2 regions of the Calidithermus timidus DSM 17022 genome follow, and region 2 is predicted to be linked to the other one. Evidence: riboswitches for the same ligand, from Rfam matches in the RefSeq annotation. Region 2 holds a riboswitch; the other holds the start of a gene.

Region 1 (4,407 bases), on a different contig from region 2:
GCCACGCGCCCTTGCGGCAGGTGTTCGCCAGCATTTTTCCCGGTGGGACCATCACCGGAGCGCCCAAGGAGAGCGTCATGCGCGCTATCGCTGAGCTCGAGCCCGTTCCCCGCGGGGCCTATACCGGGGCGATGGGCTACGTCTCGGGGAAGGGCTGCGACTTCAACATCCTCATCCGTAGCTTCAGCTTTGCGGCAGGCAGCGGCTATTTCTCGGCTGGAGCGGGCATCGTTATCGAGAGCGATCCCGAGCGCGAGTACGCCGAGACCCAGGCCAAGGCGGAAGCCCTGCTGCAAGCTCTGGGGCAGGGCCGGGAGGGGCAGGCCCCGGCCCCGCCGCGCCGAGACAGCGTTTGGAGGCCGCCAAGACCGGCGAGACGCCTCGAGGCCCGGGTGATCTTCCTGGAGAACCACGACTCCTTCAGCTACAACATCGTGGACTACCTGGCCGCGCTCGGGGCGGAAATCCGCGTGCTGGACCACGGCGTGGCCCCCGACCTGTCCTGGGCCACCCACCTCGTCGTCGGGCCGGGGCCGGGTGAGCCGGCGACGGCGGGCCGGACCCTCGAGTGGACCCGGGCCGCGCTCGAGGCCCGCTTGCCCTTCCTGGGGATCTGCCTGGGGCATCAGGCGCTCGGGGTGGCGCTGGGGGCGCGGTTGGGGCGCTCCCCCCGCCCGGTCCACGGCGAGGCCTTCCCGGTCGAGCACCGCGGCGAGGGGATCTTCGCGGGAGTGCCTAGCCCGGCCCGCTTCACGCGCTACCACTCCCTGCTCATCCGCGACCTGCCCCCGACCTTGCGACTGGAGGCCTGGACCCAGGGCGGGGATCCAGAGACGCGTTTGTGCATGGCGCTATCCCACGCCCACGGCCTGGCCTGGGGCGTGCAGTTCCACCCGGAGAGCATGCTCTCGGAGTACGGGATGGTGCTGCTGAGCAACTTCCTGTCGCTGAGCCCCGTGGACGAGCCGGCAGGCCGGCCTGAACCGATCCCCTCCTGACCTCGAGGCCCTCCCCATGACCCGCATCAACGGCGAACCCGTCGGCACCCCGCTCCCCGAATCCCTGTGGCATGGCTTTTTCGTGTTCACCACGCTTCGCTTAGAGGGTGGTGAACCGCTGTGGCTTCCCGAGCACCTCGAGCGCCTGCGCCGCCACGCCCAGGCTTTAGGCATTGCCTTCCCCGGTTTTAAGGCGCTCGAGCGCGAGGTCGAACATCACTGCCAGCAGCGCGCCGACATGTTGTTGCGCTTGGTGGTGGCCCCAGAGGCCTACGTCTCGAGCGCACGCCCCTTCGCCCCGCCCCCCGAAGCCACCTACACCCGCGGGGTGAGCGTCTGCGTCACCTCGCTGCGGGTTCACCCCGACCTCGGCCACTACAAGACCGGCAACTACCTGCCCTATCGCTTGGCCCGCCTCGAGGCCGAGCGCGCCGGGCACTTCGAGGGCCTGCTGCTCGACGCAAAGGGGCACGTCGTCGACGGCAGCCGTACCAGCCCGCTGCTCTACCGCGCCGGCGAACTGTGCGTGCTGCAGGGCGGGGTCGAGGGCATCACCCGCCAAAAAGTGGCCGAGCAGGCAGCCACCCTCGGCCTCCGCGTGTCCGAGGCCCGCCTCAAGCCCGACGAACTCGAGGGCCAGCTCCTCCTCGCCGGAACCGGCGTCGGCCTCCTGTCCGTGGGCAAGCCGCTGGATAGCGCGCTCGAGGCCCTGATCACCCATTTCCGGCCCTCCGGGCCATTGCCCAGCGTCTAGAGCTGGGGCGTCTTGCGTATCGTGTACGACGTAAAACGTACGACCCGTGCCCGGCGTTTGGCTTTTCCCTTGACATCCCCGCCCTCTCTCGCCTACACTCGCATCTAACCGCGCCGGGGCGCGGCAACAACCGAGACATAACACGTTCTCTTATCCAGAGCGGCGGAGGGATTCGGCCCGAAGATGCCGCGGCAACCCGCAGGAGTGTTCGTTTCATCACCGGACACGAGTGCAAAGGTGCCAATTCCGACTCCAGGCGGGGGAAACGCCCGGAGGCAGATGAGAGAAGGGTGCGCGTTCGCTAGGCACAGTGAGCCCCCTTCCGGTAGAGAACCGTCATCGGAATGGGGGTTTCGCTTTTGAAACCTCCAGCCAGAAGTCCCGCCCCAAAGCCTGCGGTTGGAGGTTTTTTATGTCCAGAAAGCTCGCTTTTGAGACCCTGCAGCTTCACGCCGGTTACAGCCCCGACCCCAGCACGGGCGCCCGCCAGGTGCCCATCTACGCCACCACCTCTTACCAGTTCAAGGACGCCGACCACGCGGCGCGGCTCTTTGGCTTGCAGGAATTCGGCAACATCTACACCCGCATCATGAACCCCACCACCGACGTGCTCGAGAAGCGCATCGCCGCGCTCGAGGGCGGGGTGGCGGGCCTGGCGACGAGCTCGGGCCACGCCGCGCAGTTCCTCACCTTCACCAACCTGGCTCAGGCCGGGGACAACATCGTGGCCACGCCCAACCTCTACGGTGGCACCTGGAACCAGCTCAAGGTCACGCTGCCGCGTCTGGGCATCGAGACCCGTTTCACCAGCCGCGCCGAGAGCCCCGAGGAATTCCTCGCCGCCACCGACGCGAACACCCGGGCTTGGTTCATCGAGTCCATCGGCAATCCCGCGCTCAACATCCCCGACTTCGAAGCCATCGCTCAGGCTGCCCAGGAGAAGGGCGTGGCCCTGATCGTGGACAACACCTTCGGGCAGGGGGGTTACTTATTCCGGCCCCTCGAGTGGGGGGCCAACGTGGTGGTGCACTCGGGCACCAAGTGGATCGGCGGGCACGGGGCGGCCATCGCCGGGTTGATCGTGGACGGGGGCAACTTCGCCTGGGACAACGGGCGCTACCCGCTCCTCACCCAGCCCCAGCCCGGCTACCACGGCCTCGAGCTCACCAAGGCCTTCGGCAACCTGGCCTTCATCCTCAAGGCCCGCGTCGATGGCCTGCGCGACCAGGGCCAGGCGCTGGGCCCCTTCGAGGCCTGGGTGCTGCTGCTGGGCTTAGAGACCCTCTCGCTGCGGGCCGAGCGCCACGTGCAGAACACCCTGGAGATCGCCCACTGGCTGCGCGAGCGGGAGGAGGTGGCCTGGGTCAACTACCCCGGCCTGGAAGACCACCCCAGCTACGCCAAGGCCCAGAAGTACTTCCGCGGCAAGCCGGGCGCGGTGCTCACCTTCGGGCTCAGGGGCGGCTACGAGGCGGCTAAGGGCTTCATCAACCGCCTCGAGCTCATCTCGCACCTGGCCAACGTGGGGGATTCGCGCACCCTGGCCATTCACCCCGCCTCCACCACCCACTCCCAGCTCAGCGCCCAGGAGCAGGCACTGGCTGGGGTCAGCCCCGAGCTGGTGCGCCTGAGCGTGGGCCTCGAGGCCGCCGAGGACCTCAAGGCCGACCTCAAGCAGGCGCTGCGGGCCCCGGTGGGCGTTTGAGCGGGGCAGAGGGGAGGCCAAGGCCGTGAGCACGACCAGTGTGGTGCTTGACTCTGGAGGCGGCTTGATCCAGGAAACCTGGGGCGAGCACGAGGCCTTGCTCTACAAGCCGCCGCGCTCGAGGGGACGGGTTGCGCCGCCCCAGCCCCAGACCCTGCGCCTGACCGCGCCGGGCGAGGTGTTTGGGCTCGAGCAGGGCGGCCTCCTGCCCGAGTTGCACCTGCGCTACGAGACCTACGGCTACCTCAACCAGGCCCGTGACAACGCGGTGCTGGTCTTCCACGCCTGGACGGGCTCGGCTCACCTGGCCGGAACCTACGACGAGCCCACCCTCAAGCTGCTGAGCCCGCTCGAGCAGGCTTTCGGCGCCGACGGCTGGTGGGACGCGCTGGTGGGGCCGGGCCGGGTGCTCGACACCCGGCACAGCTTCGTGATCTGCGCCAATCACATCGGCTCGTGCTATGGCTCCACCGGACCGCTCTCGCGCAACCCCCTCACCGGCGAGCCCTACGGCCCGGAATTCCCCGCCATCACCGTGCGCGACATGGCCCGCGCCCAGGTCCGGTTGCTCGACCACCTGGGCATCGAGCGGGTCACGGTGCTGGGCGGCAGCTTAGGGGGAATGGTGGCGCTGGAGTTTGCCCTGCTTTACCCTGAGCGGGTCAGACAACTCATCGTGCTGGCTGCGCCCACCACGCACGGCCCCTGGGCCCGCGCCTTCAACCGGCTCTCCCGCGAGGCCGTGCTCAGCGATCCGGGCTACCGGGGCGGCTACTACAGCGAGCAGCCCCTGGGTCTGCAACTCGCTCGAGCCATTGCCATGCTCTCCTTTCGCTCGCCGCACTCCTTCAACCTGCGTTGGAACGAGAACCCAGTCAAGGGGGAGAGCTACGTGCTCTACCAGGGCGAGAAGTTCATCCGCCGCTTCGACGCCAACGCCTACCTGGTGC
Region 2 (4,407 bases):
GGCGCAGCAGCCGTCGGGGTCGCTGCGGTAGCGCTCTTCCCCCCAGGGCTCCTCAGCTAGGCCGGCACTCAAGGTGACGAAGCGCATCTGGGGATAGCGGGCCTCGAGGCGATCGCGGGTTTGCAAGGTCTCGGGAAAGTGGTAGCCGGTGTCCACGAACACCACCTCGCCGGTGTACCCCGCTTTAGCGGCCAGGTCGATGAGCACGACGCCGTTGAGGTTGAAGGCGCTGGTCATGAGCAGATCGGGGTAATTCTCCAGCGCCCACCCGATGACGGCCAAAGGGTCGGTTTGCGCGTTCCAGACATCGGGGGTTAGAAGCTGCGCAGAGGCCCGCCCCTGGGCGTTCGACGTCGTTTTCACGTCCTCACCCGCACTTCGACACCCAAGCGCTCGAGCGCGCTCAACAGGCGGTCGAGGCTCTCCTGGAGGCTTAGTTGATCGGTCCGCAGGTGCAGATCGGGGTTCAGGGGGGGCTCATAGGGGTCGGAAACCCCGGTGAAATTGGCGATCTCTCCCCTGAGCGCCTTGGCATAAAGCCCCTTCACGTCGCGCTCGATCAGCACCTCCAGCGGCGCGTCTACGAAGACCTCGAGCTTCTTGGGAGCCTGCGAGAGCACTTCCTCGCGGGTAAGCCGGTAGGGGCTGATCGCGCTCACCAGCACGATCACGCCGTGCTTGGCCAGCAGATTGGCCACGAAGCCGATGCGCCTTATGTTGGTGTCGCGGTCCTCACGGCTATAGCCCAGCCCCTTCGACAGGTGCTCGCGCACCACGTCACCGTCGAGGTGCTCGACCTTCTGGCCCGCTTCGTAGAGGTGAACCTCGAGGGCTTTGGCCAGCGTGGTCTTGCCCGCGCCGGAAAGCCCGGTAAACCAGACCACCACCCCGCTCATGCCTCGGCCCAACCCGTGTAGCTTTCCAGCAGCACCCGCCAAGCATCGCGGGCCGCCGCGTCTGCCGCCAACGCCACCACCGCCAGCACCCAGGCCGCAAAGCCAGGGTGGCGTAGCGTCACTTCCTGATCAGAGCCGATGCGGGCGAGAAGCCGGGCGGGGCTGAACTCGACCTCCACCGGCTGCACCACGCCCTCGAGGTAGGCCCACCCCGAGGCTGAGTCCCCTGAAAGCTCCAGCGACGCGCTCGAGCTGCGCTCGGCCCCTACCAGGCGAAGCTGGAGGCTGCTCCCCTCGTGCTGGGCATGCAGGGCAAGGACTCGCCCGCTGCTGGACAGCGAGCCCAGAAGCTGGCCCTGGTGAGCCTCGAGGTATACACCCTCGCCGAAAATCGCCCCACCCAGCCGCCCGGTGAGCCGCTTGCCATCCCAGGCAAGCTGCACGCGGTAGCTCATGCCAGGACGCCGCACCTCGCCGTGGATGCGTTGCGCGGCTGAAAGAGCCTCGGGAAGTGAGGGGTGCTTCTTGAAGTTATGGGCGGGTTCTTGGTCCAAAAAGCTCATGCTGTGCTCCCATAGCAGACGATTCCAATTGCCAACGGCCAGCGACGAGGCCAGGACAACAGCGCCTGGAACACGAAAGCACGCGCATGATCTGAGGCTTAGGCATAGTTTCGAGCACAAGAAACCCCCTTATCTTTCCCGGATGATGTCCGGGCCGGAATTGGCACCTACGCAGAGACGCTTCAGGTTGCTGGCTGAAAGCCCCTACGGGTTGCCGCAGCTTCGCAGGGCCGTTCCCTCCGCTGCTCTGGATAAGACCTGAGGGTGTTGCCACACCCATCCCGGCTTTGCGCCGGGATGGAAGGTAGGTTAGCATAGGTGACAAAACTTGTAAACAATTGCCGAGGCCGAACACCTCAACCCTGGCCAAAAGACGAATCATACCAGATTCGGTCAGTTCGTTCCCGAATGGGAACGAACTGACCCGACCGAAGGGAGTGCTCTAGGATTCAAAAAGATAGCCTCTGAAGGTCTTTGGTTTGGGTGATTATCTTTTTGAATCCGGTATCACGAGCCACAAGCGTTCCTCAAGGCAAAGGACCGGGGTGCTCGCCCGGTCCTTTGCCTGCCGCAGGGCCTAGAAGTTCAAACGGCTGAGGTTGGCGCGGATGGTCTCGTTCTCGCCGCTACGCAAGCTGACCTCGGTGACGAAGACCCGGTAGCCGGGGGACAGCAGCACGACCTGGTGGCGACCGGGGCTCACGTCGAAGCGAACGGTGCCGCCGGGGCCCACGGTGCCAAGCTCCGCCCCGTCTACGAAGACCCTGGCCTCGACGTTGGCGGAAATGGTGAGCTGGGCACGCAGGGGGACGAGCTGGGCGTTGATGCGGGTTTCCTGGCCCCGCTCAACGCGCACCGTGGTGCGGTAGTCGGTGTAGCCGCTCAGGCTGATCCGCACGTCGTAGGTGCCCTCGTTGATCTGCACCGAGTAAGGGGTGCGGCCCACCCGCTGGTTGTCGATGTACACGTCGGCGCCGCTGGGGCTGGAGCTCACGCTGAGCACGCCGGTGCGCCGGGAGGGGTTGAGGCCGGCGTTGATGGTGGTGGTCTGGCCAGGGGCGATCACCACCGAGGTGCGGAAGGTGTCGTAGCCATCGAGCCGAACTTCAATATCCGCCCGCCCAGGGTTGATGCCGATGCTCAAGGGCGTATTGCCCACGAAGCGGCCATCGACGTAGACCTGGGCTCCTTGCGGGCTGGAATTGACTACCAGGGTGCCGGTGCTGGGGCGGGTGCGCTCGAGGGTGGCGTTGATGTTGACGGTCTGCCCGGGGTTGACGTTGACCGAGGTGCGGTAGGTTTCGTACCCAGCCAGCCGCAATTCGACGTCCTGACGACCCGGCGTCACGCGGACGGTGACGGGGGTACTGCCCACGAAGCGCCCGTTGAGGTAGAGCTGGGCTCCCTGGGGAGTGGAGTTGACCACCAGGGTGCCGCTGATGGGCTGGGGCTGAGCACGGCCCACGGTGAAGAAGGCTACGTCGGTGGTCCAGTCCTGTTCGGGCACCGGGGTAACCACGATGGCGATGGCCCGGCCCAGGGCATCGGCTCCGCGCACCAAGGGGCGCAGGCTCGAGTCGATGATGCTGCCGATGTTGAGCGGGCGCTTGGAGGCCACCGCCAGCACCCGGTGCTGGCCTTCAGGGCCGTCGATGGTGAACTGGTAGCGGGCGCCCACCGGAGGATAGCGGCGGGTCTCTCCGGCCCGCAGGAAGTTGTCGCGGTCGTAAGGGTTGGGCAGGATGGGCGAGATCTCCCCGTTGGGGTAAACCCCGAACAAGTAGACGTAAGCGTCCTGGTTGACCGAGACGTTGATCACGATCTTCTCGCCGATTTGGTAGGTGGGGTTGCCGCGTCCGGTGGGGTCGCGGTCCACACCAACCTGTACCTGCAAGTCGGTAGGCACGGGGTTGACGACGATGTTCTGAGGGCTGAGCTGGGGCTCGGCGTGGGCTACGAGGCCCAGTCCCAGCATTAACAGCGCTATAGCACGCTTCATTGACTCACCTCCGAACCTAGCCTAGAGCAGCTTTCTTCAACTTCATGAGAGCGCCGTCAGCCGAAGTTTAGGTCACGGCACCACATTCATCCCGTACTCACCGCACTCTTCAGTTATCTCATAGTTTTCCCAATTTCATCCCATCTGGCCGGACTGCTGGGGTAGGGTAAGGTAAAAGCATGGCTGTCCTCGAGCTCTGCGCCGACGACCAATACCTGGTGGTCAGCGGCGACACGCCGCTGCTGGAAGTCTGGGACTCCCTGCCGCAGGGGCTCTATCCCCCCTTTCCCCCGGTGGAGTTGCCCGGCGGAGTGGGCGGATTGCTCGCACGCGGGGGCTTCGGGCAGAACTTCTTCTTCGCCGCCGAGGTACTGGGACTGGAGTTTCGCACCCCCAAAGGCCGGGTACTGCAGGCCGGGGGCAAGGTGGTCAAGAACGTGCAGGGCTACGACCTGGTGCGCCCTTTCGTGGGGAGTTTTGGCGCGCTGGGCGAGGTGCTGCGGGCGACGCTGCGGCTGCGCCCGGGAAGGGAGCGGGTGTTCGTACGCAAGACAGGCAGGCTCGAGGGGCTGCGCCTCGAGCCCCGCTTTGTATGGCAGGAGGGCGAAACGCTTTACGCCTTCACCTTTGGGCACCCCAAAGAGGTAGCCGCCTTCGAGCAAGCTTTCGGTGGGGAAAGGCTCGGCGGCAGCCTGGACTACCGCCCGCTATTTCCCAGCGGCATGGGCGTGGGAGAAGGGTCCGTGCGCGACCTGCGCATGAACTGGGCCGATGGGGGCAAGCTCCCGACGATGCCCCAAGCCTTCAAGGACCTAGCCGAGGTGCTGTAGAAAGGCTCATGAGATGAAGCCCCAGTTCAAGGTGCCCCCTATCCTGGAGCCCCACCGTCGCGAGGTACAGGCCGGCAGCCTCAGGCTTTTCCTCTACGATGCCGCCCCGCAGAAGCCCT

Evidence for each region. Region 2 has a riboswitch for S-adenosylmethionine ahead of B047_RS0110000 (hypothetical protein). Riboswitches for the same ligand answer to the same signal wherever they lie in the genome.
Region 1: it holds a riboswitch for S-adenosylmethionine, as region 2 does, so the genes downstream of both, B047_RS0105150 (O-acetylhomoserine aminocarboxypropyltransferase/cysteine synthase family protein) here and B047_RS0110000 (hypothetical protein) in region 2, are expected to answer to the same signal.

The regions. Positions count from the first base shown of each region.
Region 1 is NZ_KB890688.1:401,574-405,980, forward strand. Features, by position in the region: gene B047_RS0105140 (aminodeoxychorismate components I/II) at 1-998, shown strand, start outside; gene B047_RS0105145 (aminotransferase class IV) at 1,015-1,752, shown strand; SAM riboswitch class I at 1,900-2,038, shown strand; gene B047_RS0105150 (O-acetylhomoserine aminocarboxypropyltransferase/cysteine synthase family protein) at 2,165-3,457, shown strand; gene metX (homoserine O-acetyltransferase MetX) at 3,522-4,407, shown strand, end outside.
Region 2 is NZ_KB890697.1:207,752-212,158, forward strand. Features, by position in the region: gene B047_RS16655 (phosphoadenylyl-sulfate reductase) at 1-363, opposite strand, end outside; gene cysC (adenylyl-sulfate kinase) at 360-896, opposite strand; gene B047_RS0110000 (hypothetical protein) at 893-1,459, opposite strand; SAM riboswitch class I at 1,586-1,717, opposite strand; gene B047_RS0110005 (PEGA domain-containing protein) at 2,037-3,458, opposite strand; gene B047_RS0110010 (FAD-binding oxidoreductase) at 3,638-4,288, shown strand; gene B047_RS0110015 (alpha/beta fold hydrolase) at 4,302-4,407, shown strand, end outside.